Regions from separate parts of the Pseudarthrobacter sp. MOO14 genome, predicted to be linked through region 3. Evidence: riboswitches for the same ligand, from Rfam matches in the RefSeq annotation. Region 3 holds a riboswitch; each other region holds the start of a gene.
The links. Region 3 has a riboswitch for cyclic di-AMP ahead of AC4EEV_RS15350 (C40 family peptidase). Riboswitches for the same ligand answer to the same signal wherever they lie in the genome.
Positions count from the first base shown of each region.

Region 1: another riboswitch for cyclic di-AMP. It lies ahead of AC4EEV_RS14700 (aggregation-promoting factor C-terminal-like domain-containing protein); the one in region 3 lies ahead of AC4EEV_RS15350 (C40 family peptidase).
Region 2: another riboswitch for cyclic di-AMP. It lies ahead of AC4EEV_RS01865 (C40 family peptidase); the one in region 3 lies ahead of AC4EEV_RS15350 (C40 family peptidase).
Region 4: another riboswitch for cyclic di-AMP. It lies ahead of AC4EEV_RS10970 (glycoside hydrolase family 16 protein); the one in region 3 lies ahead of AC4EEV_RS15350 (C40 family peptidase).

Region 1 covers NZ_CM177849.1:3,127,602-3,133,502, reverse strand. The annotation lists gene AC4EEV_RS14710 (glycosyltransferase family 39 protein) at 1-318, shown strand, start outside; gene AC4EEV_RS14705 (glycosyltransferase family 39 protein) at 325-2,400, shown strand; cyclic di-AMP (ydaO/yuaA leader) riboswitch at 2,546-2,706, shown strand; gene AC4EEV_RS14700 (aggregation-promoting factor C-terminal-like domain-containing protein) at 2,712-3,419, shown strand; gene AC4EEV_RS14695 (glyoxalase superfamily protein) at 3,487-3,888, opposite strand; gene upp (uracil phosphoribosyltransferase) at 3,933-4,568, opposite strand; gene AC4EEV_RS14685 (phosphatase PAP2 family protein) at 4,581-5,384, opposite strand; gene AC4EEV_RS14680 (nucleoside deaminase) at 5,440-5,901, shown strand, end outside.
Region 2 covers NZ_CM177849.1:405,419-411,319, reverse strand. The annotation lists gene AC4EEV_RS01880 (AI-2E family transporter) at 1-1,060, opposite strand, end outside; gene AC4EEV_RS01875 (mycothiol transferase) at 1,247-1,771, shown strand; gene AC4EEV_RS01870 (protein adenylyltransferase SelO) at 1,822-3,288, shown strand; gene AC4EEV_RS01865 (C40 family peptidase) at 3,367-4,203, opposite strand; cyclic di-AMP (ydaO/yuaA leader) riboswitch at 4,207-4,379, opposite strand; gene AC4EEV_RS01860 (coiled-coil domain-containing protein) at 4,633-5,901, shown strand, end outside.
Region 3 covers NZ_CM177849.1:3,284,088-3,289,988, forward strand. The annotation lists gene serC (phosphoserine transaminase) at 51-1,181, opposite strand; gene AC4EEV_RS15340 (iron-dependent transcriptional repressor DtxR) at 1,454-2,155, shown strand; cyclic di-AMP (ydaO/yuaA leader) riboswitch at 2,274-2,504, shown strand; gene AC4EEV_RS15345 (M23 family metallopeptidase) at 2,517-3,338, shown strand; cyclic di-AMP (ydaO/yuaA leader) riboswitch at 3,467-3,648, shown strand; gene AC4EEV_RS15350 (C40 family peptidase) at 3,719-4,396, shown strand; gene AC4EEV_RS15355 (NlpC/P60 family protein) at 4,559-5,326, shown strand; gene AC4EEV_RS15360 (HNH endonuclease) at 5,595-5,901, shown strand, end outside.
Region 4 covers NZ_CM177849.1:2,333,212-2,339,112, forward strand. The annotation lists gene AC4EEV_RS10945 (YdcF family protein) at 1-140, opposite strand, end outside; gene rplI (50S ribosomal protein L9) at 313-765, opposite strand; gene rpsR (30S ribosomal protein S18) at 783-1,022, opposite strand; gene AC4EEV_RS10960 (single-stranded DNA-binding protein) at 1,149-1,724, opposite strand; gene rpsF (30S ribosomal protein S6) at 1,796-2,101, opposite strand; cyclic di-AMP (ydaO/yuaA leader) riboswitch at 2,472-2,641, shown strand; gene AC4EEV_RS10970 (glycoside hydrolase family 16 protein) at 2,727-3,746, shown strand; gene AC4EEV_RS10975 (glycosyltransferase) at 3,878-5,068, shown strand; gene AC4EEV_RS10980 (lipopolysaccharide biosynthesis protein) at 5,065-5,901, shown strand, end outside.

The DNA of each region.
Region 1 (5,901 bases), 160 kb from region 3:
GCCGTGACCGCACTGCTCACCGGCACCACCACGAAGTGGTCGGCGATTGTCTCCGGGGCCAGCCAGGCCGCCAGCCTGGAACTGGCCACGAACACCAGCGTCATTGCCCTGGGCGGCTGGAACGGCGGCGACCCCTATCCCACGCTCGCCGAGTTCCAGGCCATGGTGGCCAGGGGTGAGATCAGCTACTTCATCGAAGGCGGCATGGGCGGCGGCATGGGCGGCCGGGGCGGCAACTCCGAGGTGGCCGCCTGGGTGCAAGCCAACTTCCAGGCCCAAACCGTGGGTAACTCCACGGTGTACCAACTCACCAAGTAGGACCCCATGGCCAGATCTAACTCCACTCCGGTGCAGGCTCCCTCCGCTCCCGCTGCCCCCGGCCCTGCTGCCTCCAGCCCTGCTGCCGCGGCCGGCGTGCGGCGGGAGCCCCCGGCCCTCCGGCACCGCCTGGAACTGGCAGCCGTGCTGGCAGCTACCGCCGTGCTGTACCTGTGGAACCTCGGGGCATCGGGCTGGGCCAACGCTTTCTACTCCGCCGCCGCCCAGGCCGGATCGCAGGACTGGGCGGCCTGGTTCTTCGGTTCCTCGGACGCCGCCAACTCCATCACGGTGGACAAGCCACCGGCGTCCCTGTGGATCATGGGGTTGTCGGTCCGGATTTTCGGCCTGAGCTCCTGGAGCATCCTGGTTCCTGAAGCCCTGATGGGCGTCGGCACCGCCTGGCTGCTGTACCTGGCCGTCCGGCGGGCCGCGGCACCGGCCACCGGTGACCCGCGCCTCGCCCACCGGGCAGGGCTGCTGGCCGCCGTTGCGCTGGCACTGACGCCCGTGGCCACGCTGATGTTCCGGTTCAACAACCCGGACGCCCTGCTGGTGCTGCTCATGACCGCCGCGGCCTATGCGGTGCTCCGCTCCGTGCAGGAGGACAGGCTGCGCTGGCTCCTGCTGGCAGGGGTTTTCCTGGGCTTCGGGTTCCTTGCCAAGCAGCTGCAGGTCCTGCTGGTGGTTCCCGGGTTTGCCCTCGCCTACCTGGTCGCGGCACCCGCCAGGCTGGGTCGGCGGCTGCTGCACCTGCTCGCCACCGGTGCCGCGATGCTTGCCGCGGCCGGCTGGTGGCTGGCCGTCGTGGAGCTCATCCCGGCTGCGGACCGTCCGTTCATTGGTGGTTCGCAGGACAATTCCATCCTGGAACTGACCCTCGGCTACAACGGCCTGGGCCGGCTGACAGGCGACGAGACAGGGAGCGTGGGCGGCGCCAACGGCTGGAGCGTTCCGGGGCTGCTGCGGATGTTCAACAGCGAATTTGGCGGCCAGATCGCGTGGCTGCTGCCCTCCGCACTGATCCTTGCTGCCGGCCTGCTGTGGGTGGGACGCCGGGCGCCGCGGACTGACGCCGTCCGGGCGTCGGTGCTCATCTGGGGTTCCTGGGTCCTGGTGACCGGCCTGGTCTTCAGTTTCATGGCGGGCATCATCCACCCCTACTACGCGGTGGCATTGGCACCGGGGATCGCAGCCCTGGCCGGCCTGGGCCCGGTACTTCTCTGGCAGCACCGGCGGCAGGCCGCCGCGGCGGTCTTCCTGGCCGCCGCAGTGGCCGCGGCAGCCCTGATGGCATTCACCCTGCTGGGAACCACATCCGCCTACGGCCCGTGGCTGCGCTGGGTGGTGCTGGCGGCAGGCCTTGCGGCCGCAGCAGGAACAGGGTTGAACAGGTTCATCCGCCTGCGCTCCGTGCAACGGACGACGACGGCGCTCGCCATTGCGGCATCGCTCGCCGGCCCGCTGGCCTTCTCCATGTCGACGGCGGCGACGGCGCACAGCGGGGCCATTGTCAGCGCCGGACCGGCGCCGTCGTTCGGCGGCCCGGGCGGGTTCGGCGGAAACCGGACCGGCGGGTTTGGCGCGGGCGGCACGTCCCGGCAGTTCAACGGCCAGGCCGGACAAGGCCAGGGTGCCGGCCAGGGCGGACAAGGCCAGGGGGCCGGCCAGGGCGGGGCAGCGCAGGGCGGTCAGGGTGCCACCGGTGGCCGCGCCGGCGGGATGGCCGGCCTTCTGGGTGCGCCCACGCCGTCGGCCGGGCTCGTGGCCGCGTTGAAGGACGGTGCCTCAAACTACACCTGGGCAGCGGCAGTAGTCGGTTCGAACAATGCCGCAGGTTACCAACTGGCCACGGAACTGCCGGTGATGGCCGTGGGCGGCTTCAACGGCACCGACCCCTCCCCCACGCTGGAACAGTTCCAAGCGCTGGTCTCCCAAGGCCGGATCCACTACTTCATTGCCGGCGGGACCATGATGTCCAGCAGCGGCTCTGACGCCTCCACCCGGATTGCACAGTGGGTGGAGTCCACGTTCCCGGCGCAAAACATTGGCGGGACCACGGTCTATATCCTGGCGGGATAACCCGGCGCCGGGGATCCGCCTGCAGCAAATCGACGCGCCATGATTCGTGACTTCCGTTACCCAAATGTGACTAATGCGCAATCTTCCTGTACCGTCGATTGGGTGCGGTCCCCGTTCGGGCCGCATATCCCGGGTTGACGCCAAGCTCTGCCGCTTCCCGGATTCCGCTTGAGCAACGGCAGAGGCGGGGGACCCACCGTCCCGGGCAATGATTGCCCTTGGGGTTAAGCCAGCACGTGTTTTTTCCGTGCGGCCGGATGCCCTCATCCGAACCCGACAGCTAACTCCGCAGGTGTGAGAGGCGATCAATCATGTCTAAATCCATGGCAAAACCATGCCTGCAAACCAAGGCAAAACATCGGGCCAAACCCCAGCCCGCCAAAAAGACCACCGTGGGCCGGCGTGTTGCGGTCCTCGCTGCATCATGCGCGGTGCTGGTTGGCGTTGGCGCGGCAGGCCAGGCGACCAACAGCATGACCCAGGCGTCGTCCACCGGGTCAAGCGCTTCCACGTCGGCGGCGGATGCCCAGATGAGCATCGAGAAGAGCGAAATCCGGTCCAACCCGGCCGCAAATCCTGCTCCTTCCGCCATCAGCGTGGCACCGCAGGCCGCGGAGCCGGCCCCCGCGCCCGCTCCCGCCGCCCCGCCGGCTGAAGCACCCGCACCTGCGCCGGCCCCCGCGCCTGAGCCTGCTCCCGCCGTCGCGGTTAACGATCCCGCGGGCGCCCAGGCCTACGCCGCCAGCCAGCTGTCCTCCTTTGGCTGGGGACCGGACCAGATGCAGTGCCTGCAGACGCTGTGGACCAAGGAATCCGATTGGACCACCACCGCCACCAACGCCAGCAGCGGCGCGTACGGCATCGTCCAGTCGCTGCCGGCGGAGAAGATGGCCAGCGCAGGCGCCGACTACCTGACCAACTACCGCACGCAGATCAACTGGGGCCTGGACTACATCAAGAAGAGCTACGCCTCGCCCTGCGGTGCGTTGAACTTCCACCTGGCACACAACTGGTACTAGGCACCACCAGCACCGGGCGCAACGCAAACCGCGGGCCGCATCATGTCGATGCGGCCCGCGGTTTGCGTTAACCGGCGCCCTGGACGTCGCCCGGCCCGGCGTTCCGCCAGGGGATGTACTGGACAGACCACTTGTTGCCGTCCGGATCGGCGAAGTACAGGAAGTGGCCCCACTGCTGTACATCCACGTCGCTGACGTCCACGCCGTTGCCCTTGAGCTGGCGGTGGGCAGCCTCGATGTCGCTGACCACCAGCTGGAGGTTGGATCCTGTGCCGGGCGGAGCGTCGGTGAGCCCTTCGCCGATGCAGATGGAGCAGGCGGAGCCGGGTGGCGTCAACTGCACGAAGCGGATCGACTCCGACGGGCGTTCGTCGTAGTCGGCGTTGAAGCCAACCTTGTTAACATAGAAATCCTTGGCGCGGTCCACATCGGATACAGGGACAAAGACGAGTTCAAGTTTCCAGTCCATCCGCACAGGCTAGCGGCGGGAACGGTTTTGAAAAAGGGTGGAACCTACCCGGCGATCCCGTACAGGCGGTCGCCGGCGTCGCCGAGGCCGGGAACAATGTAGGACTTCTCGTTGAGCTTCTCGTCGATGGAGGCCAGGACGATGTGCACGTTCGCGTCGCCCAGTTCCTCCTCCAGCTTGGCCAGGCCCTCCGGGGCTGCCAGCAGGCAGATGCAGGTGACGTCGGAGGCGCCGCGCTTGAAGAGGAACTTGATGGCCTCACGCAGGGTTCCGCCGGTGGCCAGCATCGGGTCCAGGACGAAGACCTGGCGGCCGGTGAGGTCCTCGGGGAGGCGCTCGGCATACGTGATGATGTCCAGGGTTTCCTCGTCCCGGGCCATGCCCAGGAAGCCCACCTCGGCGGTGGGCACCAGCTTGGTCATGCCTTCCAGCATGCCCAGGCCGGCGCGCAGGATGGGAACTACCAGCGGCGTGGGCTTGGTGAACGCGGTGCCGACCGTGGTGCTGACGGGCGTTTGGATGGTGACGGGCTCGGTGCGGACCTCCCGCGTGGCCTCATAGGCCAGGAGGGTCACCAGCTCCTCCGTCAGCTGGCGGAAGACCGGCGACGGCGTGTTTTTGTCCCGCAGGACGGTGAGCTTGTGGGCGACCAGGGGGTGGTCAACAACGAGAGTGCGCATCCCCTAAAACTATCATCCGGCGCTGCCTTTGCCGGGTCCGGAGTGTTCGCCGTCGTGCAGCTCCTCGGCCACCACGTCCCGGACGATGGGACGGTCGAACGACGGCGCCGCACCCACGTGTTCCCGCCTGCGGACAATGTGGAACAGCCGGTGGGCCATAATCACCACACCCACCCAGGTGAGCCCCAGCAGCCAGCCCGCCATGACATCCGTGAGCCAGTGGTGGCCCAGGAAAACCCTGCTCAAACCCATGGCGATGATGAACACCGCGCCCGCCGTGATGGCCAGGACCCGGACGCGCATGGCGTGGAACTGGAGGCAGATCAGGTACACCACCAGGCTGATCACCACGGTGGTGTTCAGGGTGTGCCCGCTCGGGAACGACGGGGAATCCTCATACGGCGGAACGGCGTCTGCGTGATCCGGGCGCGTGCGTCCCACCAGCTTCTTGCCGAAGGTGGTGGCGGTAATGGACACGGCAGCGGCTCCACCGATCAGGACCAGCGGACGCCAGTTGCGGCTGAGGAAGGTCAGCCACGCGGTGAGGATGCTGGCCAGGATGGGCATTCCGATGCCACCGCCGATATTGGTGAACCCGGTAACGAACGCGTCGAGCCCGGGGCTGCGGAGGCTCTCGGACAGGGCCAGCGCCGGCTTGTCCAGGTTGGCCAGCCCGGCGGAGTCCACCACGTCGTCATACACCTCGGCGCCCAGCAGGGCGAGGGAGACGATGACAACACCGCCCACGAGGATGGTGAGGACCAGCGCCGCGTAGGGTTTGAACCAGGTCCCCAAGCGGTCCCGAAGCGTATCCATGGTGCCTCCCGGCATCGGTAAGTAACCTGAGTATCCCCGAAACTATCATTGAGCCATGCCGTTGCCCGAAAAGAAACACGACGCCTGGATGGGCCTTGCCCTCGCGGAGGCGCACCGCGCCCTCGCCACGGAGGACGTGCCCATCGGCGCGGTGGTCATTGGGCCCGACGGCGGGGTGCTGGGTTCCGGCCGGAACCAGCGGGAGGAGCTGGGTGACCCCACAGCCCATGCCGAGGTGGTGGCCATCCGGGAAGCTGCCGCCCGGTTGCAGGAACGGGCCAGGCTCGACGGCGGCCGGGGCGACGGCTGGCGGCTCTCCGACTGCACGTTGGTGGTCACCCTGGAACCCTGCGCCATGTGCGCGGGCGCGATCGTCCTGGCCAGGATCCCCCGGGTGGTTTTCGGGGCGTGGGACGAGAAAGCCGGTGCCGCAGGATCCGTGTTCGACATCCTGCGCGAACGGCGGCTCAATCATTGGGTTGAGGTGTACCCGGGCGTCCGCGAGGAAGAGTGCGCC
Region 2 (5,901 bases), 1.5 Mb from region 3:
CCAGCGGGACTGCGAGCAGCGCCCCGACCACGCCGGCCAAGGTGGCCCCGGCCGTCAGCGCCAGGATGATGACCAGCCCGTGGATCCGCAGGACCCGGCCCATGAAGACAGGCTGCAGGATGTGGTGTTCGAACTGGTTGGCAGCCACCAGGATGATCAGCACGATGAGCGCCGGTACCGGCCCGTTTTCCACCAGGGCTACCAGTACGGCGAGGCTGCCGGCGGTGGTTGCCCCGATGATCGGAATGAACCCGCCCAGGAAGACCACGGCGGCCAGCGGCACGGCCAGGGGGACCCGAAGGATGAGCAGCCCCACCAGCACCAGGATCGCATCGATAGCGGCAATGATGAGGGTGCCCCGGACGTAGCCGCCGAGCACCAGGAGGCTGCGTTCCGCGGCCAACTGTGCTTTTCCTTGATGGTTGCCGGGAAGGAACCCGATCAGGAACGACCGGATCCTCTCGCCGTCCTTGAGGAAGAAGAAAAGGATGACGGCCGTCAGGACCGTGCCGGCAGCTATCTCCCCGGCGGTCCTGAGTCCGGTCAGCGCATCGGCTCCCAGGGTTCCGCCGGCAAGGAACTTCTGGAATTCGTTGCGGGCCGCGTCGATTTGCGCGCCGGTCAGTGCGACGGGTCCCGTGGTGATGAATTGCTGCAGTTGGCCAATCCCTGCTTCCGCCCGTGCTGCCAGAACCGGGGCCTGCTGGCGGACCAGTGCAACGATGCCGCCCACCACTCCGGCCGCGACGGCGATGATCACCAGGAAGGATGACAGCACGGCCAGCGACCGGGGGAACCCGCGGGCGGCGAGCCACCGCACGGCGGGAGCCATTGCCGACGCCAGGATCAGGGCGACCAGCACGGGTACGGTCACCAGCGGAACCCGGGTGGCGGCCACCACGGCCACCCAGGCGAGCGCCAGCAGCGAGAGCGCCTGGACGGCCCTGATGCTGGCCCTGCCCAAACCATCCGCCCAGAGCGCTGACATCCTTGCCGCGGGGGACTGGGGCCGGGACGGTTCTGCCCCGTGACTGTCCGGGGATACATTGCTGCGTTCCATCGGTTCTCCTTGCTTGCGGTCAACGCCCGGCCCACGACATGATGCACCTTGGTTACCTTGTACCCCGCGTCCCCCTCAAAGTCGAAACAAGCGCACGTGTTGACTGGGGCCGCCTGTTCACAGGCATGACGTTTACTCAGTAACCTTATTGTTCCCCGACCGGGCAACCCGAAAGGCGCCAGATCCATGGATTCCAAAGAATTGCTCCTTGAGTCCTTTGGCCGCCTCCCGGGCCTGGTCCGGCAGGTGCTCGACGGGCTCGACGAGGAACAGCTCCAGCACCGCCCCTCCGGCCGCGGCAACTCCATCGCCTGGCTGGTGTGGCACCTGGGGAGGGTGGAGGATGCGCAGGTCGCCTCCGCCTCGGAGTTGGAACAGGTCTGGACGTCGGAAGGCTTCGTGTCGCGTTTTGGCCTCCCGCTGGCGGAAGGCGACACGGGCTATGGCCACTCCAGCGGCCAGGTGGATGCTGTCCGGGCATCCGGTGAGCTCCTGCTTGAGTACTGTGAAGCAGTCCACCGGCAGACCACGAAGGTCCTCGAAAGCCTGGAAGAACAGGACCTGGACCGCGTGGCGGACTGGCGCTGGGATCCGCCGGTGACCCTTGGGGTGCGGCTTGTCAGCATTCTGGGGGACTGCCTCCAGCATGCCGGCCAGGCGGCCTATGCCAAGGGGCTGGATGATGCAGGGGCCAGCGGCGGCAGGGCCTGAAACTCTCCGTGCAGGAGGGGCGGGCGGCACCACGGCGATAGGGTTAACCCATGACGGCAGCAGCTGAATCCACGGTCACCTTCGACGGCCGCTTCGCCCGTGAACTGGCGGAACTTGCCGTTCCCTGGCAGGCCGAGGAAGCTCCGGATCCCGAACTCCTGGTCCTGAATGAAAAGCTCGCAGCAGGCCTGGGCCTTGACCCGCAATACCTCCACGGTCCCGAAGGGGTGCGCCTCCTCGTGGGCAACCACGTTCCCGCCGGTGCCACCCCGGTGGCGCAGGCTTACGCGGGCCACCAGTTCGGCGGCTACTCCCCATTGCTCGGCGACGGACGCGCGCTCCTGCTGGGGGAAGTCACGGACCGCGCCGGCCGCCTGCTGGACATCCACCTCAAAGGCTCGGGGCGCACCCCCTTCGCCCGCGCCGGGGACGGCCGGGCCGTCGTCGGGCCAATGCTGCGCGAGTACGTTGTCAGTGAGGCCATGCACGCCCTGGGTATTCCCACCACGCGCTCCCTCGCCGTCGTGGCGACGGGGCGGCAGGTCCGGCGCGAGGGCATGCTGCCCGGTGCTGTCCTGGCACGGGTGGCCAGCAGCCACTTGAGGGTTGGGAGTTTCCAGTACGCACGGGCCACGGAGAACATGGACCTGCTCAAGCGGCTGGCTGACCACGCCATCAGCAGGCACTATCCGGACGCTGCAGTCGCCCCAAACCCCTATCTGGCACTGTTTGCGTCCGTCTGTTCCGCCCAGGCCGGGCTGGTGGCCCGGTGGATGCTGGCGGGATTCGTGCACGGGGTCATGAATACGGACAACATGACCATCTCAGGGGAAACCATTGATTACGGCCCGTGTGCGTTCCTGGATGCCTTCGATCCCGCCGCCGTGTTCAGTTCCATCGATGTCAGTGGCCGTTACGCCTACGCCAACCAGCCAGTCGTTGCCGAATGGAACCTTGCCCGCCTTGCCGAGGCAATGCTGCCGCTCGTTGACGAAGACGAGGACAAGGCTGTTGCTGCAGCGGTGGAGGTGCTCGGTGGATTCCGTGGACAGTACAGCACGGCGTGGACGGGCGGCATGAAAACCAAACTGGGTCTTGCCGCTGGAAACGCCAGCGACGACGCCTTGTCCAGCCTTATTGACGATGTGGTGGCCATCCTCAAGGACGGCCCGGTGGATTACACCCTGTTCTTCCGTAACCTTGGCAGGGCGGCCCGCGGCGACCTGCGCCCGGTGCGCGGCATGGTGATGGATTTGGCCGGCTTCGACGCCTGGTCGGAGCGGTGGTTGGCGCTGCAACCCGACGCAGGGCTGATGGACAGCGTCAACCCGGCGTACATTCCACGGAACCATCTGGTGGAGGAAGCCCTCGCCGCCGGCACGGAGGGAGATCCTGCCCCGTTGCAGCGCCTGCTTCAGGCCGTGACCGATCCTTTCACCGAGCGGGCCGGGCTGGAACGCTACATGGACGGTGCCCCGGCGGACTTCGGGACCTATACGACCTTTTGCGGGACCTGATCCGACGACAACAGGAGGGTGCCAACCGGAGACCCGGCTGCCACCCTCCTGTTGGGAGCAGGCTTTACTGCGCGAAGACTAGGCGACGCGGACCACTGAGTAGCCGCTGAGCCAGCTGATGGAGTGCACCTGCGTGGTGTAGCCGTTGACGCCGCCACTCACAACCTGGCCGTTGCCGGCGTAAACGCCCACGTGGCCCGAGGTGATGATGAGGTCGCCGGGTGCCGGGCTCCCGACCACGCTGCCGTACTGGAAGAACTGCGTGGGAGCCAGGTCGCCGACGCTCTTGCCGACGGAGCGCAGGGCCTTTTCAACCATGGCGGTGCAGTCCTGGCTCACGCCGACCTGGCCGTAGGCGGAGGCCAGGATGGCAGCACCGGTCCCGCTGCCGGTGGTGGACGCCACCGGCGTTGCTGATGCGTAGGACATGTTCATGCCGGTGTTCGCCGGTGCGGTGGCGGCTGCCGCCTGGACGGGGGCCGCTGCCGGCGCCGGGGCAGGTGCTGCCACGTAGCCGGCGCCGGGGATCTGGATCTGGTCACCGGGGTAGATGATGGACGACAATCCCAGGCCGTTGGCAGCCAGGACGTCATTGAGGCTGACACCGTACGCGGCCGAAATCGCGCCGAGGGTGTCCCCGGAAACGACGGTGTGGACGGTTGCTGCCGCGGCTGCCGGAGCAGTTGCAGGAGCTGCGGCGGCCTGGACGCTGGCCTGCTCAGTGGTGTCCGCGCCCGTCACGCCCGCATGGGCCGGGGCGCCGACGCCGAACGCGATGCCGGACGCGGCGGCAACAGCGAGGGCCGGACGGCCAAACGAACGGGCCTGTGATTTGGCCGTCACGGCGAGTCCCTCGAGCGCAATGGAGCGGGCCGGGGTCGCGCGGTGGCGGGCAGTGCTGAGATTCTTTGACACGATTGATCGCCTCTCCCATGCCTGCGGGGTGAGCTGTCGGGTTCGGGTTGGAGATACCCGGCCGAACATATCTCCGCGGTGGGCGGAGGAGCTGTCCGACTTAACCCCAAGACCTGAAAGGTCGTGGAAACTTGGTTCCCCCGTCCCTGCCAGCATGAATGCGGTTGAATCCCGGTATCAGCGGCAGGGCTCGGCAAACTGATGGGAGTGTCCCGTTTGGGGAGGGACACCAGAAGACCATAACCCGCCGACCCTCCCATTGTCACGTTTAGATAACATGCGAGGTTCTTCTCTCGTATTCAACCAACGATTGGATGGGTCCGATCCACCCACGCCGGGCTCCCGCCGGTCCGGCACCGGACCAAACGGGTAACAAAGCAGGCACGGCCGCCTTTCCGCTCCGGCGTGCCGCCGGTATGCTTCGGGACTATGCCCCTGTTCGTGACCATGCCCACGTCCCCACTGGTGGGGGGACTGCTCGCCATCGCAGTGGCAGCGGCCACGGTCCTGCCTGCCACGGCAGACGAGCCTGCACCTCCCGGTGGGTATCCGTCCTGGGCTGACGTGCAGCAGGCGCAGTCTTCCGAGGCAGCGAAAGCGGCAGAGATCACCACCATCAATGGGCTCCTGGACGGCCTCCAGACCCAGGCTGAAGCCGCCGGCAACACGGCGGTCCGGGCAGCGGCCGACTACGCCGCAGCCGACGCCGGGCTGCAAGCGGCATCGGTAAGGCTGGATTCATTGTCCGCCCAGGCTGCCCGCGCCAACGACGAACTGGCCCGGCATCGCAAGGAAATCGGAGCGCTTGCCGTCCAGGCGTACAAGACGGGCGGGACCAATACCGGATTCTTCGTGGCCCTTGATGCCCTGCGGAACAACAGCGTCCAAGGGCTCAACCTCGTCCAGCTGGTGGGCGACAAGACTGCTGCTCTGGTGGAGAAAGCTGCGGCTGCCGGAAAAGTTGCCGCATCCCTGGCAGAGCAGGAAAAAGTGGCCCGCACTGAGCGGGAACGACTGTCCGGGGAAGCAAAAGCCAAACTGGACGCAGCCCGCTCCGCCCAGGACGCGCTTGCCCGGCAGGTAAATGACGAACAGCAGCACAGCACCGAACTGACCGCCCAGCTGGCCTCGCTGAAGGGAACGACGGCGGCACTTGAGGGGGAGTATCGCCAGGGCCAGGCGGCGCTGGCTGCCTATGAAGCGGCCCAGGAGGCCAAGCGCGCCGCTGCGGCGGAGCAGGCCCGCCGGCAGGCCGAAGCCGCGGCGCAGGCTGCCGCGGCCGCAGCCCGGCAGCCCAAACCCGCGGCTGCAGCTCCGGCCGGCAACGCGGCGGTACCGGCCCCGCCGGCCGACCCGGTTCCCGGCAGTCCGCCGCAGCCTGCCGTGCCCGGCCCGCCGCCCGTCGTCGTTCCCTCCGTCCCGGGCGGTGCCGTCAATGATCCTGCCGGCGCCAAGGCCTATGCCTCGGGACGCCTGGGTGCCCTCGGCTGGGGCGCCGACCAGTTCCAGTGCCTGTCCCAGCTGTGGACCAAGGAATCCGGCTGGCTGACCACGGCCACGAATGCCTCATCCGGGGCCCATGGCATAGCCCAGGCCCTGCCGCCGGGAAAGTACGCCAGCGCCGGAAGCGACTGGCTGACGAGTTACCGGACGCAGATTGACTGGGGGCTCGGCTACATCCGCGACCGCTACGGGTCC
Region 3 (5,901 bases):
AGGCGCCGTCCAGGGGTTATCCCGGGCGGCGCCTTTCGCGTGTGCCTGGACTACTTGCGGAGCTCGCCCACCACATAGTCGATGCTGGACAGCAGTGCCGAGACGTCGTCGGGCTCGATGGCGACGAAGGTGGCGATGCGCAGCTGGTTGCGGCCCAGCTTCCGGTAGGGCTCGGTGTCCACGATGCCGTTGGCGCGCAGGACCTTCGCCACCGTTGCCGCGTCCACCGACTCGTCAAAGTCGATGGTGGCGATGACGTTGGAGCGCTCCTCCGGGTTGGCCACAAACGGGGTGGCGAACTCCGAGGCGTCAGCCCAACTGTAGATGCGGCCGGCGGAATCGGCGGTGCGGGCAGAGGCGAAGTCCAGGCCGCCGTTGGCGTTCAGCCACTGGACCTGGGCGCCAAGGGTTACCAGGGTGGACAGCGACGGGGTGTTGTACGTCTGGTTCAGCCGTGAATTGTCGATGGCGGTCTGGAGGTCCAGGAAGTCCGGGATCCAGCGGCCGCTTGCCTTGATGGCGGCAGCGCGCTCCAGGGCGGCGGGGGAGAAGAGGCCGAGCCAAAGGCCACCGTCGGAAGCGAAATTCTTTTGCGGGGCGAAGTAGTAAACGTCGCTTTCGGCAATGTCGACGTCCAGGCCGCCGGCAGCGGAGGTTGCGTCCACCAGGACCAGGGCGTCCTTGTCGGCGCCCGGCACCCGCTTGACCGGGGCGGCGACGCCCGTGGAGGTCTCATTCTGTGGCCACGCGTAGACGTCCACGCCCGCCTCCGCCTGCGCTGCAGGACGGGTGCCCGGCTCGGACTTAATGATCGAGGACGCTTCCAGGAACGGCGCCTTGTTGGTGGCGGAGGCAAACTTGGAGCCAAACTCCCCGAAGGACAGGTGCTGCGCCTTCTTGGACACGAGGCCGAAGCCCGCGATGTCCCAGAACGCGGTGGAGCCGCCCACGCCGAGGACCACCTCGTAGCCCTCGGGAGCACGGAAGAACTGGCTGAGTCCTTCGCGTACGGAGCCCACCAGGTTCTTGACCGGAGCCTGCCGGTGGGATGTGCCGAGGATAGTCTTCGACGCAGCGGACAGGGCATCGATCTGTTCCGGCCGGACCTTTGAGGGGCCGGCCCCGAACCGCCCGTCCTGGGGCAGGAGGTTGGCGGGAATCGTGATGCTGGTGTCGCTCACAGGTGCTCCATTCGGCGGGGACGAAAGCTGTGGTCCGGGTGGTGGGTGGCCGGGAGCCGGCCATGGCTGCAGTGCAAACCTTCCCCAATTCTGCCTGAAGCGCGCAGGGTGGCGGGAGCGGGCGGCGCCAATGTCCAGCCAATGAGACGCCGCAGGCGGCAGGCCCTATTCGGACTAAATCAAAATAGGCTAAACTCTTCCCCGGACTACGTCGCGGGAAGAGGCGATACGGTGGGACAACGCAAGGTACTGCGCTCGAGGAGCTGAGCTGGATGACGGATCTGATCGACACTACGGAGATGTACCTCAGGACCATCCTGGAGCTTGAGGAAGAGAACATCGTTGCCCTCCGGGCCCGTATCGCCGAACGCCTGCGCCACTCGGGGCCTACCGTTTCCCAGACCATCGGCCGGATGGAGCGCGATGGCCTGGTCGTCGTCTCCGGTGACAGGCACCTGGAACTGACCGACACCGGCCGCAAGCGTGCCACTGAGGTCATGCGGAAGCACCGGCTGGCCGAGCGCCTGCTGGCCGACGTGATCGGATTGGACTGGGCCTATGTCCATGACGAAGCCTGCCGCTGGGAACACGTTATGAGCGAACGGGTGGAGCGGCGCATCTACGAGATGCTGGACCACCCCACGGAGTCGCCCTACGGAAATCCCATCCCCGGCCTTGCCGCCCTGGGCGGACAGCCCGGACCCGGGTTCGGCGACGGCGCCATCAGCCTGGTGGAGGCAATGAAGGCCTACGGGCCTGAATCGGCAGTGACCATCAGCCGGCTGGCGGAACCGATCCAGGTGGAGCCGGAACTGCTGACCCAGCTCGACGAGGGCGGTATCCGCCCCGGCGCGTCTGTCTCCCTGGAACGCGTCGGTGACTACATTTCTGTACGGGTGGCGGGAATCGAGGGCGCGCTGGAGCTGCCTCCCGAGGTGGCGGCACACGTTTTCGTCGCCGTGAACCAGGCCTGACGCCGCGTTTCCATACCCCACCCGGGGGATTCCACGCAAAGATAACGGAATTGTTACCTAGGGTCTTAAGCCCCTATAGTGGAACCCAGCGTTGATACTTAAGCGTTACCTGATCCGGAGCCGAGCTCTGCCAGCGGGCCAGGTGTACGAGTCGTTACTGGCAGAGGCGGGGGAACCACAACCGGCAGCGGGGGACTGCCTTGGGGTGAAGTCCGTCAGCAGCAAGCCTCTCCAGTGAAGGATTCTTCCGGGAATACCCCTGTGTAGAAGTTTGCCCATGACGGACCGGGTCTTTGATCTCTCTGACCCGAATCCGACAGCTAACTCCGCAGGCTATTCCAGAGAGGAACCCTTCTTGACCATGCAGACCTCCCGGGGCCGCCGTCGCGCGGCGGGCCCCCCTGAGGCACCCCGGGTTGTCGAAGTAGCCGCCGCGGAGCGCCCCCGCGACCCGCAACGGGATGCGCGCCGCCGCCGGGGTCCGTTCCGGCAAATCACCGACTTTGCCGCGGCCAGCGGCATCGGCCAAAAGGCCGGCATCGCCCTCGCCGCCACCGGCCTGGTGCTCACGGTGACCATGCCCGCCACCAGCCCCGTTATGGCGACGGATGCGGCCGGAATCGCGCCCCAGGCCGCCTCCGCAGTCAGCCCCCAGCCCCAGATTTCCGCGGATGTAGGCGCCCAGATCGACTTCAGCCGCTCAGCCGTCGTAACGCAGGCGGACCCCGACGGGAAGCTGAAGCAACTGCTGAGCGCCCAGTCGGCCGGATCGGTAACGCGTGCGGCTTCCGCCGGGACCCTGGCCGCGCCGCTGGCATCCCTCGTGACCGCGTCGCCCTTCGGCTACCGGGTCAGCCCAATCACCGGCGGCACCGGAGATTTCCACCGCGGACAGGACTTCGTGGCACAGTGCGGGACGTCCGTCCTGGCAGCCGCAACAGGAACCGTGACCTTCGCCGGCTGGCACCAGTTCGGCGGTGGAAACCGGGTGGTGATCGACCATGGCAACGGCCTGGAGACCACGTACAACCACCTCTCGTCCTTCAACGTCAAGGTGGGCCAAACGGTCTCCCGCGGCGAAGTCGTGGCGTTGAGCGGGACCACCGGGGCGTCCACCGGCTGCCACCTGCACTTCGAAGTCCAGGTCAACGGCGAAGTGGTCGATCCGATGGGCTGGCTGTAACCGTTTGATTGCGCACTCCCAGATCGCCGTGACCCGCCGTGACCTGAATGTGACATTGAAGCAAAACTGCTGTACCGTCTAACTCGCGTCAACTTTTCCGAAGTTGACGCTCTTGAGTGGATTGCCTAACTCTGCCACCGCTCAAGGTCCGTTCGCATTTCATCGTCTGGCAGGGGCGGGGGAACCAATTTTGGCCTTCTGCGTTCTGGAAGGCCTTGGGGTTAAGTCATGAGCTTCCCAGGAAGCGAAGTGGCCGGGTGACTCCCATCCGAATCCGACAGCTCACCTCGCAGGCATTGGGAGAGGCTACCTTCGTGTCTTCACGCCATAATTCTGCGCGCCACCGTGCGCAAACGGTTCGCGTCAACCCCTTGGACGCCATGTCCAAGGCCGTAAGCGCCAATGCCGGGACCGTGGGCCGCCAGGCTGCCGTTGTGGCAGCGGCTTCAGGCCTCATCCTGAGCATGGGCCTGCCGGCCAACGCCGCGGACACCACTGCCGGCATCTCGGCCTCCACGGAGTCCGGTTCCGCGCAGACCGCCCTTGCTGTCACCGCGGCCCCCACGGCCACCGTTTCCTTCGAGCGTCCGGCGGTCAAGACCACCGCCGCCCCGAAGGTGGAAACCGTGCGCACCCAGTCCACCGCGTCCGCGGACCGCACCGCCACCACTGCCGGCCAGGAGGCGTCCAAGGCCGGACAGGCAGTAGAAGCCGTTTCGTCCGCAGCCACCTCGGGTATCGCCGCGATCGCCTACACCGGCATCGGCCACCCCTACGTCTGGGGCGGCACCACCCCCAACGGCTGGGACTGCTCCGGCTTCGTTCAGTGGGTCTACGCGCAGGCTGGAATCAGCATTCCCCGCACGAACGCGTGGAGCATCATGACCCCCACCTCCACCCCCCAGCCGGGCGACCTCGTGGTCCAGAACGGCGGCGCACACGTCGGCATCTACGTCGGCAACGGCATGATGATCAGCGCGCTCAACCCGTCGCAGGGAACCATGCTCCACTCTCCCGCAGCCACCGGTACTTCCACGTACTACCACCTGAACAAGTAGTTCTTGGGCTCCACGCTCCAAGGGCTATTTCTTTGCCCAAAGCTTTTTCGCTAGAAACCAACATCCCCGTTCGGGACGCGCCGGCGTACCCCCAAGATGCCGGCGCATCCAACCCCCTCGGACAGGCCACCGCGGTCCAGAGGAAAACGAAAGAGAGAACTGATGACGACTCGTGCTACCGCACGGCACCGCGCCGAGGTCACCAAAACCAACTCGATCGCGATCATTGCCAAGGCTGTCAGCGACAACGCCGGCGGCATGGGCCGCCAGGCTGCAGTAATCGCTGCAGCTTCCGGCCTGGTCCTGACCAGCGGCATCGCAGCCAACGCAGCCGACACCAACGTCAAGCGCGACTCGGCTCCGGCATCCGCCATGGAAGTTGAATCCGCCGTCGACGCTCCGATCTCAGCGGCTTCCACCATTGCCATCAGCTTCGAAAAGCCGGCCGTTACCACCACTCCGGCACCGGCTCCCGAGCCCGAGGTTGCGGTGCAGGAAGCCGCTCCCGCTCCCGTTGCCCAGGCCGTTGCCGCTCCCAAGGTGACTGCCAAGGTTGCAACTGCCGATGCCACGGCTGCCCCCGCCGCCCAGGTTTCCGCCAGCGGAAAGGGTGCTGCCATCCTGTCCGCTGCCTACGCCCAGCTTGGCGTACACCAGGACTGCACCATGCTGGTGACCAACGCACTGGCTGCCGTCGGCATCCACTTCCACGACTGGCCCGCCGGTTACCTGTCATTGGGTGACAGGGTGTCCGCATCCCAGGCCCAGCCCGGCGACCTCATCTACTACGCCGACGGTGGCGGAGGAATGGCCCACATCGCCGTCTACGCCGGAAACGGGATGGCCGTCCACGGCGGCTTCAACGGCAACGACACCGTTGTGTTCAGCGCCAACGTTGGCTCCGGACCGGTCTTCATCCACGTTCGGTAACCACTGCCGCCCGCCGCACGCGGCGCCGCATAAGATGTGCCCGGAAGGACCCCTGCCCTTGAGGCGGGGGTCTTTTCCCGTTTAACTCCCGCCATTCTGCGTGCATCCCGGCTCCCGCCACCGGGGTGGGGATCCGGCCTCCGCGTATACCGATTACCTGATATTGCAATTCTCTGTTTACTCTTGTGATGTCGATCCATAGCCCGGACATGCCGAGGGCAGCCGGCCCTCGTGCCCCTGACGGGTGCGGCCGTGAAGAGGTACGTGCATGCGCACTCTCGTTCTGAATGCTGGATATGAACCGCTGGCGGTTATCACCTTCCGCCGGGCGCTGGTGCTTGTGCTCACAGGCAAGGCGAGCGTGGTGGCCGAGGGGGATGATCCCGTGGTGGGCCCCACTGACGTCCTGGGCCGCCCGTCCGTGATCCTCCTCAACCGCTACATCCGCCCGCGGTACAACCACTCAACGGCCGTCAGCCGCCGTGGTGTGCTTCGACGTGACGGGCACAAGTGTGCATATTGCGGAAAGGCAGCGCACACAATCGACCATGTCCACCCAAAATCGCGGGGCGGAG
Region 4 (5,901 bases), 950 kb from region 3:
CCGGAGACCAGGAGGAGCCCAAGCCAGCCGATGACCGCCCCTGAGACGAGGAAGACTCCGTTCCGCAGGCGCCTCCGGTCGGTCGCAAAGCTGACGGCTGCGGCCAGCAGGAGGATGCAGCTGACGAAGAGGAACGGCAATGCTGGGTGACCTTCCGTGGAAACGGTGGAGTGGTGCAGGCCAGGAACAGCGGCCCGCACCCAAGCCTATGGCGCACGCGGCCGGCCGCTGGAAACCCCGGCAGTGACCTTGCACGCAAATGGCCCCCGCACCGGAATCCCGGGCGGGGGCCACTGAACTGCGGTGGGGAAACTACTTTCCGGCAACGACCTCAAGGTCGATGACAGCGGAAACATCCTCGTGCAGGCGGACGTTGGCCGTGTACGAACCGACAGACTTGATGTGGTTCGGCAGTTCAACGTTGCGCTTGTCGATGGCACCGAGGCCGGCGGCCTCGACTGCGGCAGCGACATCAGCAGGCTTGACGGTGCCGAAGAGACGACCGGACTCGCCGGCCTTCACCTCGAGCTTGACCTTCTTGGAGGACAGAGCCTGGGCCTGCGCCTGTGCAGCTTCAACAGAAGCGTGCGCACGGGCGGCGCGGGCAGCCTTGATGGACTCAACCTGCTTCTCGCCACCCTTGGTCCAGGTCAGGGCGAAGCCGCGGGGCAGCAGGAAGTTACGTGCGTAACCGTCCTTGACCTCGACAACATCGCCAGCAGCACCGAGACCGGTTACTTCGTGGGTCAGAATGAGCTTTGCCATGTTAGTTAATCCCTTCCTTAGCCGCGGCCAGCGCCGGAGTAAGGCAGCAGAGCAACTTCGCGGGCGTTCTTGATTGCCTGGGCGATCTTGCGCTGTTCCTGCACCGTGACGCCAGTGACGCGACGGGCGCGGATCTTTCCGCGGTCGGAGATGAACTTGCGCAGCAATGCTACGTCCTTGTAGTCGATGACAGTGATGTCAGCGGCCTTCAAGGGGTTGGACTTTGGTTTGGGCTTACGGAGTTCAGCCTTAGCCATCGTGGAGCTCCTATTCTAGGGAGCCCGTGGATATTGATCCACGGGATGGTGGTGGTCCGACGGCGGCAAAACCTTGGGTGCCTTGCGGCTCCCGGGCAGTCCCGGCATCGGGCCGTTGTTTGGGTTTTAGAAGGGAGGTTCGGAATCGGGGCCGTTGCCCCAGCCGCCTGCATTGGACACGCCGGGCGTGGCCCAGGGATCGTCCTGTGCAGCCTGCTGGTTGCCGCCGCCCCAGCCTCCACCGGAGTTGCCGCCCTGGTTTCCACCAGGGTTGCCGCCTCCGAAGCCACCGCCGCCGTTGCCGCCGCCGAAGCCGCCCCCACCCTGTCCGCCGGAGCGCTGGGTGCGGTTGACCTTGGCGTTGGCGTAGCGCAGGCTGGGGCCGATTTCGTCGACCTCAAGCTCGATGACGGTGCGCTTTTCGCCTTCTTTTGTTTCGTAGGAACGGCTCTTCAAGCGGCCGGTGACGATCACGCGCATGCCCTTGGTCAGGGATTCGGCGACGTTCTCGGCAGCTTCACGCCAGACCGCGGCGCGGAGGAACAGGGTCTCCCCGTCCTTCCACTCGTTGGACTGGCGATCAAAGGTGCGGGGGGTGGAAGCGATGGTGAAGTTCGCTACTGCGGAACCGGACGGTGTGAACCGCAATTCCGGGTCATTGGTGAGGTTACCGATGACCGTAATGGTGGTCTCGCCTGCCATCTACTGCCTCCTTGTTCGATCCTGGGTGAAGAGTGCGTTCCTGCGGGGTAAAGAATGAATTTTGGTGCTGATTACTCAGCAACAACCTTCTGCTCTTCGGGGCGGGTGATCTTGGTGCGCATGATGGTCTCGTTAAGAGACAGCTGGCGGTCAAGTTCCTTGGCGGTTTCCGGCTTGGCGGTGAAATTCACCACGGCGTAGATACCTTCGGACTTCTTCTTGATCTCGTAAGCCAGACGGCGACGGCCCCAGATGTCAACCTTTTCGATGGTTCCACCATCGTTGGTGATGACGTTCAGGAACTTCTGAAGCGACGGCTCAACGGTACGCTCTTCGACCTCGGGGTCGATGATTACCATCAATTCGTAAGGACGCATATGTGAACCCACCTCCTTTGGGCTAAGCGGTTACGGCATTTCCGTAACAGGAGGTTCATTTGCGATTCCGCGCAGTGCCTTGCCACCAGTACGGAGGCAGGACGCAGCACAGACTTCAATATCCTAGTGCATCTGGACCTGATAGGCGATTCGCGCTTGACTCAAGGCTATCCGCGTGATGTGGCAGGAGCAGCCTGACCGGACACGTATGTGGAAAACGCAGGAGCGTGCCGTTCGGCATTAGACGTCTATGCGGGTGCACCGCGGGACGCCACGCCCACCGCGCCACTTCCGTTACCCAATTGTGATTCCGCAGGGATTTTCGTGTACGGTCTTCGGGTGGGCCGCCCCAGCCGGCCCCAATCCCGGAAGACGCCCAACTCTGCCGCTTCCGCGATCCCTCAGGTTCCAAGGCAGAGGCGGGGGACCCAAGTGTCACGGGCATGGCTCCCGCCTGCCCTCGGGGTGAAGCCGCGATCCGCGGCCGAATGGCAGCATTCGAACCCGACAGCTAACCCCGCCGGCGTTGAGAGGTAAATTCCCCATGCCCGCATCCCGCAAATTGAGCGCCAAACGCGCCCGCCGTCATCAGAATGAGACCCCATCGGCCGGGCTCCGTCAGTTCTTGACATCCAGAGATTCCCGCCGCCTGCCCTTGGCCGCCGGCCTGGCAGCAGCCGTCCTCGGCGCAGCCTCCCTTGGCCTCGGCGTCGCCAACGGCAATGAAGCTGCCGACGTATCCCGGGTGGCCAGCGCCGCCGGGGCCGGCAGCGAGGTACAGGTCCAGCCCACCCCGTCGGCCGCAGTCCAGTCCGCTCCGGCGCCCGCCCCGGCACCGGCAGCCGCACCCGCGCCCGCACCAGAGCAGGCTCCGTCCCAGGCGCCGGCTCCCGCGGCACCCGCCCCGGCACCGGCCGTTGCGGCTCCTGCACCGCAGTCCCCCATCGCCGTGGCACCAGCCTCGGCACCGCTGGCAAACAGCGGGACGCCCATGCCCGCAGGGGTCCCCGGAAACTGGACCATGACCTTCGCTGACGATTTCAACGGTTCAGGCCTGGACAGCGGTAAATGGTCCAACTGCTGGTTCTCCCCCAACTGCGGAACCATGAACAAGGTGGCCACCAGCCCAGCCAACGTCTCCGTGGCCAACGGCAACCTGGCCCTCAGCCTTGCCTCCTCGTCTTCCGGGTCCTTGGTCTCCACGAACCCGAAGGGTGGAGCGGGCACCGGGTACCAGTTCACCACCGGGTATGTCGAGGCCCGCATCAAGTTCCCCGGCAACGCCAACGGTCTCTATAACTGGCCCGCGTTCTGGACCACCGGGCAGTCCTGGCCGGCCACCGGCGAGAACGACATCGCGGAGGTCCTCCAGGGCAAGATGACCGTGAATTACCACTCCGGCTCCGGGTCACACAACCAGGGTGGCGTCGGCGGCAACTGGGCCAACGAATACCACACCTTCGGCTTGCACCGGATGGCCAACTCGTCGGACGTCTACTTCGACGGCGTGAAGGTCAAGTCCTACCCCACGGACGACGGAAACGCCCCGCAGTACATCGTGCTGAACGTCGGCGCTTCATCGACGAACCCGGTGTACGGCCCGCAGTCCCAACTCCTGGTGGACTACGTCCGCGCCTGGCAGTAGCCGGCCACGCGCCCCCTTGGAAAGGGCGACGGCGGGACTTCCCGCCGTCGCCCTTTTTGGCTTCCTGCGGTTCCCCACAAAGTTGCCCAGAGCAACCCTGCCACCCGAGTGTGATCCAGTACACTCTTGCAATGAAGCTCCTGTACGTGACGGAAAGCGTGCCAAACCGGGACCCGCAACTCGGTGATGGAAGCTCCATGATCCCGTACGAAGTGATCCTTCACCTTCCCGCGGATGTTGCCGTCACGCTGCTGACGTTTTCCGGCCCTGTCCCGGTTCCGGCGGAGCTCCGGGCCCGCTGCGAAACCGTCCACGAACTAGCCCCGCGGGACGACCCCGCCGCATTTGTCCGCTCCTTCGGCGGCCTCGCCGGCCTGGGAAAGCACCGGCGCTCCACCCCGTCAGCGCGGGCAGCGGCAGCCACCCTGTCCGGCAGCAGTGAGGCCACCCTCATCCATGGCCCGCACGCCCTCTTCCTTTCGCATCATGTGGCCGGTCCCGTGGTGCTGCAAACGGTGGACCCTTGGTCCATCCGGGCCGCCATGGACACGGATATTGCCCGCTCCCTCCGGCCGGCCTACCGGCTGCGCGAGCACCTCGCCGAACGGGCGGAACGGTCGCTGCCCGCCAGGGCGCGGCTGCTGACCGTCGGGGCACAGGACGCTGAAGCCTGGTCCGCGAAGCTCGGCCGGTCCGTGAAAAGCATCCCCAACGGAACCAGCGTGGCCGCGGGGCCGCGTCCGGACCGGAAGGCGCCGGTGGTTTGCTTCGCGGGCAGCCTCAACTACGCCCCCAACGTGGACAGCGCCACGGTCCTGGCCACCCGTATCGCTCCCCTCGTGTGGCGGGAGGTCCCGGAGGCACGGTTCGTCATCGCCGGGCGGCAACCCACAGCGGCAGTCCAGGCGCTGGCCGGTCCACACATCGAAATCCTGGCCAACGTGCCCTCACTCCCGGATGTCTTCAACGGGGCCGACGTCGCCGTCTTCCCCGACGAACACGGCGTAGGCATCCGAAACTCCGTGCTTGAGGCCCTTGCCGCCGGGCTGCCTGTAGTGGCCTCCCCGGTGGCGGCACGTGAACTTCCGCCGCACCCGCTGCTCACCGTCGAGGCCGGCCAGGACGCGATGGTCCGCAAGGTCGTAGAACATCTCAGGGCACCCCGGCCGCCGCACGTAACCCCCGGCGGCCTACTGGACCAGGCCGCCCGCGCCGTCCGGTCCTGGGACACGGTGGCCGCGGAGTACTTGGCCGAAGTGCGGGCGGCCGTGGCCGCGTCATCCCCTGCCGGGGACTTATCCGGCACGTCAAGGCAACTGTGACCTACGCGCCCGGCGAGCTGGAACGCAGGGGAGTCCGGGGAGCCTTGTGGCAGGGGCTGGCCTTTGCCTCCGGGCGGATCATTGTGCTGGTCACCACCGTGGTGCTGGCCCGGCTCCTCTCTCCTGAAGAGTATGGCCTCGTAGCCCTGGCGCTGGTCCTCATGGCATACGCCGAGACCATCGCCGATGCCGGGGTGGGCCAGGCACTGGTGTATCTGCCCAAAACGAAGGTGATTGCCCGTTCAGCGCTCCTGCTCTCGGTGGCGCTGGGAACCGTACTGGCCCTGGCCGCCGTGCTCGCGGCCGATGCTGTGGAAGACCTCATCGGGCTCGACGGCGTGGCTCCCCTGGTGCAGGTTCTCGGCGTCTCCGTCCTGGCCACGGCCTGCGGCGCCGTTCCGGAAGCGATCATGCGCCGGGACCTGAAGTTCCGGCAACTCACCGCCGCTCCGGTGCTGCGTGCCGCGACCATGGGGACGGTGACCCTGTACCTGGCCTTCACCGGCCACGGCGCGTGGTCGCTCGCCGTCGGAACGGCCGCAGGCTCGGTGGCCTACGCTGCCACCTGCTGGTTCCTGGTCCGCCACGAGGCGCCGTGGCAACTCTGGCGCGTCAGCAGGAGTGCCCTGGGCGAGAACATCCGCTTTGGTGCTCCTGTTGCTGGGAGCACGATGCTGGCCAGGGCGATCTTCGACGTCGACTACCTGGTGATCGGGATCGTCCTGGGGGCCCATGCGCTGGGCCTGTACACGCTCGCCTTCCGGCTCCCGGAGGCCCTGATCCTCAACGTGTTCTTCGTGCTGTCCACCGTCCTGTTTCCGCTGTATACGCAA